DNA from 2 places in the Mesorhizobium sp. M0870 genome. Region 1 is predicted to be linked to the other one. Evidence: riboswitches for the same ligand, from Rfam matches in the RefSeq annotation. Region 1 holds a riboswitch; the other holds the start of a gene.
The links. Region 1 has a riboswitch for S-adenosylmethionine ahead of metX (homoserine O-acetyltransferase MetX). Riboswitches for the same ligand answer to the same signal wherever they lie in the genome.
Positions count from the first base shown of each region.

Region 1 (2,197 bases):
AGCCATAGCCCGAAACGCGCCGCAATATATAGCCGCGCGCCGTCAGATAGTCGTCCGCCGCCGCCGCCGAATGCTTCTGATCGTCAGGAAAATGAACGAGGACGAAATTGCCGACGCTCGGCGTTACCCGCAGCCCGAGCTTTGTGAATTCCTCGCTCAGCCAGGCCAGCCAGGTCTCGTTGTGCGCCACGCTGCGCTCGACATGGGCGCGGTCGCGGATGGCTGCGATACCGGCCTCGATCGCCGTCGCATTGACGTTGAAGGGACCCCGCACGCGGTTGATGGCGTCGACGATATGCATCGGCGCATACATCCAGCCGATCCGCGCTCCGCCGAGGCCGATCTTGGAGAAGGTACGGGTCATCACCACGTTCTGGGCAGCACCGACCAGCTCGATGCCGGCCTCATAGTCGTTGCGGCGGACATATTCGGCATAGGCCGCGTCTAGCACCAGAAGCACGTGCCTGGGCAGGCCGGCATGCAGGCGGCGCACCTCCTGGAAAGGCACATAGGTGCCGGTCGGATTGTTGGGATTGGCCAGGAACACGATCTTGGTGCGCGGCGTGACGGCTGCGAGGATGGCGTCGATATCGGCGCGCTCGTCTCTTTCCTTGATCGTCACCGGAACGGCACCTGCCGACTGGATGTAGATCTTGTAGACCATGAAGGCGTGTTCGGTGATGACAGCCTCGTCGCCGGGCGCCAGATAAGTCTGCGCCAGCAGGCCGAGGATCTCGTCGGAGCCGTTGGAGCAAATGATGTTCTGCGGGTTGAGACCATGCACCTCGGCGATCGCTTCGCGCAGCCGCCTGGCGGTGCCATCTGGATAGACGTCGAGCTTTCCGGCAATCTCGCGCGCGGCTTCGATCGCTTTCGGCGAGGGCCCTAGCGGATTCTCGTTCGAGGACAGCTTGTGAACCTTGGCGACGCCCGCGGGCGCCGTGCTCTTGCCCGGCACATAGGCGTCTATGTCCATGATGCCCGCGCGCGGGGTTGGACGTGCCTGGTCCGGTGTCTGGCTCATGTCGCAAAATCCGTCGAGAACGCTTCCTGAGGGAAGCCGCAGCGGAAATACAAGCCGTGGCCTGCAATGTCGAGAGGCGACAGCCACCGCCCAAGGCTGGCCGTTGACGCCGGCGCGCCACAGCCCTAGAAGGGGAGCGGACTTCCGTGGTGATTTGGCCGGTCGGCTTGCAGCCACGTTAAACAACTTGCTAAAGGGCCGTTTGCATCCTGTAACCGGCTTTGCAACCGCAATGCCGGTTTTTTGTTGTCCGCGCCGGCCGGACACCCGGATCGGCATCGACTTTCGACAAGCGCGATGCGTGGGCTCAAAGTGTGAGATGGATGTCATGGCCGTTCTGCGTGCCCGCAAAACCAACAACGAGGTCGACCAACCGTCGAGCCCGGTTTTGCGTTTTGGATCCGACAAGCCGCTCAAGCTGGACGCCGGCACGCTGCTGTCACCGTTCCAGATCGCCTACCAGACCTACGGCACGCTGAACGATGCCCGCTCCAACGCCATCCTCGTCTGCCATGCACTGACCGGAGACCAGCACGTCGCCAGCACCAATCCGGTGACCGGCAAGCCTGGCTGGTGGGAAGTGTTGATCGGCCCCGGCAAGATCATCGACACCAATCGCTTCTTCGTCATCTGCTCCAACGTCATCGGTGGTTGCCTTGGGTCCACCGGTCCGGCCTCGACCAATCCCGCCACCGACAAGCCCTATGGGCTTGACCTGCCCATTATCACCATCCGCGACATGGTGCGGGCGCAGCAGATGCTGATTGACCATTTCGGCATCGAAAAGCTGTTCTGCGTGCTCGGCGGCTCTATGGGCGGCATGCAGGTGCTGGAATGGGCATCGAGCTATCCGGAGCGCGTCTTCTCGGCGCTGCCGATCGCCACCGGCGCGCGCCATTCCTCGCAGAACATCGCCTTTCATGAGGTCGGCCGGCAGGCTGTCATGGCCGATCCGGACTGGCATGGCGGCAAATATTTCGAGCACGGCAAACGCCCGGAAAAGGGCTTGGCGGTGGCACGCATGGCCGCCCACATCACCTATCTGTCGGAAGCCGCGCTGCACCGGAAATTCGGCCGCAATTTGCAGGATCGCGAAGCGCTGACCTTCGGCTTCGACGCCGACTTCCAGATCGAAAGCTATCTGCGCCATCAGGGCATGACCTTCGTCGATCG
Region 1 is NZ_JAMYOI010000017.1:102,749-104,945, forward strand. Features, by position in the region: gene hisC (histidinol-phosphate transaminase) at 1-1,024, opposite strand, end outside; SAM riboswitch at 1,161-1,238, shown strand; gene metX (homoserine O-acetyltransferase MetX) at 1,353-2,197, shown strand, end outside.

Region 2 (2,197 bases), on a different contig from region 1:
CGCGATCCCGCCGCCGGAAATGTTCGGCGGCTCGGTGGCGACCAGCATCTCGGTGCGATGCAGGTCGTGCAACTCGGCTTCGGAGAGCAACGCATTGCCGGTGCGGAAACGGATCTGCGACAGGCGTGAGCCGGTGCGGACCACGATCGGGAAGGTGCGCGGGCTGACTTCCAGAAAGAGCGGGCCATGATAGCCGGCGGCGATCTTGTCGAACTCGTGGCCGCGATCGGTCATGACGCGGGTGAAGATGTCGAGCCGTCCGGTCGAACTCTTCGGATTGGCCGAGGCCGAAATGTCCGCCGGCAGCGCCAGGCTTTCAAGCAAGGGCACGATGTAGACGCAGCCGGTCTCCAGCACCGCGCCCTCGGCAAGATTGATCTCGTGCAGTTGCAGCCGGTCGAGCTTTTCCGAAACCTTGTGGTTGGGGCCGGGCAGAAAGGAGGCGCGCACCCGCCAGGCCTTGTCGCCGAGCCTGAGATCGAGGCTGGCCGGCTGGATCTGGTCGGCGTCGAGCGCACGCGCCGACTTCAGCGCGCCGGACTGGAACAGCGCTGAAATGTCCTGATCGGGAAGAATGCCTGTCTGCCGCAAGGCTCCACTCCTAGGTCAGACGTTTTTCTTGTCGCAGGTTCTTGTCGCAAAACCGTGGAACACTTTTGCGGAACCTGCTTGGTACAAACCTCTTAATGAAGCCGGCAATTGACGCAAGCGCGGTGCGGGTCTAAAGGGTCGTTATCCCGTGGTGATTTGGCCGGTCGGCTTGCAGCCACGTTAAACAAGTCGCTAAAGGACCGTCGGGCCGCAAGGCCGTATGGACCGGTTGCGACTTTCGCGGCCGGTTTTTTTGTGTCTGGAAGAAGAGCGATGAGCACCAAGAAGCACAACTGGAAGCCTCAGACGGCACTCGTGCACAGCGGAACACTGCGTTCCGGTTTCGGCGAAACGTCGGAAGCGATCTACCTCACCCAGGGCTATGTCTACGAAACGGCGCAGGCCGCCGAGGCCCGTTTCAAGGGTGAGGAACCGGGCTTCATCTATTCGCGCTACGCTAATCCGACCGTCGACATGTTCGAAAAACGCATGTGCGCGCTCGAAGGCGCCGAAGACGCCCGCGCCACCGCGTCCGGCATGGCTGCGGTGACGGCCGCCCTTCTGTGCAGCGCCAAGGCCGGCGACCATATCGTGGCGGCGCGTGCGCTGTTCGGCTCCTGCCGCTGGGTGGTCGAGACGCTGGCGCCGAGATACGGCATCGAGGCGACGCTGGTCGACGGCACCGACATCGCCAATTGGGAAAAGGCGATCAAGCCGAACACCAAGCTGTTCTTCCTGGAAAGCCCGACCAATCCGACGCTGGAAGTGGTCGATATCGCCGCTGTCGCTTCGCTTGCCAATTCGATCGGCGCCAGGCTGATCGTCGACAATGTCTTCGCCACGCCCCTGCAGCAGAAGCCCTTGCAGCTCGGTGCCCATATCGTCGTCTATTCGGCGACCAAGCACATAGACGGCCAGGGGCGCTGTCTCGGCGGGGTGATCCTGTCGGACAAGAAGTGGATCGACGAGAACCTGCACGACTATTTCCGCCATACCGGCCCAAGCCTGTCACCCTTCAACGCCTGGACGCTGCTGAAAGGCCTGGAAACGCTGCCGCTGCGCGTGCGCCAGCAGACGGAAAGTGCCGGCCGGATCGCGGATTTCCTGGCCGAGCGGCCGGAGATCGCCCGCGTCATCTATCCCGGCCGCGCCGACCACCCGCAGGCTGATATCGTCAAGAAGCAGATGGCGGGCGGCTCGACGCTGATCTGCCTCGACGTCAAGGGCGGCAAGCAGGCGGCCTTTGCCTTGCAGAACGCGCTCGACATCGTCTTGATCTCCAACAATCTCGGTGACGCCAAGAGCCTGATCACCCACCCGGCGACGACGACGCACAAGAATCTGAGCGACGAGGCGCGCGCCGAGCTCGGCATCGGGCCGGGCACGCTCCGGCTGTCGGTCGGGCTGGAAGACACCGACGATCTGCTTGAGGACATCGCGCAGGCGCTGAAGGCCAGGTAGGGCCTTCAGGCGCCGGACGGCGTCTCCTCCAGCTCGGCCGTCTTGGTGCCGATGGTCATCGCATTGCCGCGCCAGTCGACGGCGCCGCCGAGCCAGCCGCGCCCCCACATCGCCGGAAGGATCAGGTCGCGCGCCATGATCGCCG
Region 2 is NZ_JAMYOI010000030.1:54,588-56,784, forward strand. Features, by position in the region: gene NKH97_RS27540 (2'-deoxycytidine 5'-triphosphate deaminase) at 1-591, opposite strand, end outside; SAM riboswitch at 730-807, shown strand; gene NKH97_RS27545 (O-succinylhomoserine sulfhydrylase) at 865-2,052, shown strand; gene NKH97_RS27550 (ceramide glucosyltransferase) at 2,058-2,197, opposite strand, start outside.
Region 2: another riboswitch for S-adenosylmethionine. It lies ahead of NKH97_RS27545 (O-succinylhomoserine sulfhydrylase); the one in region 1 lies ahead of metX (homoserine O-acetyltransferase MetX).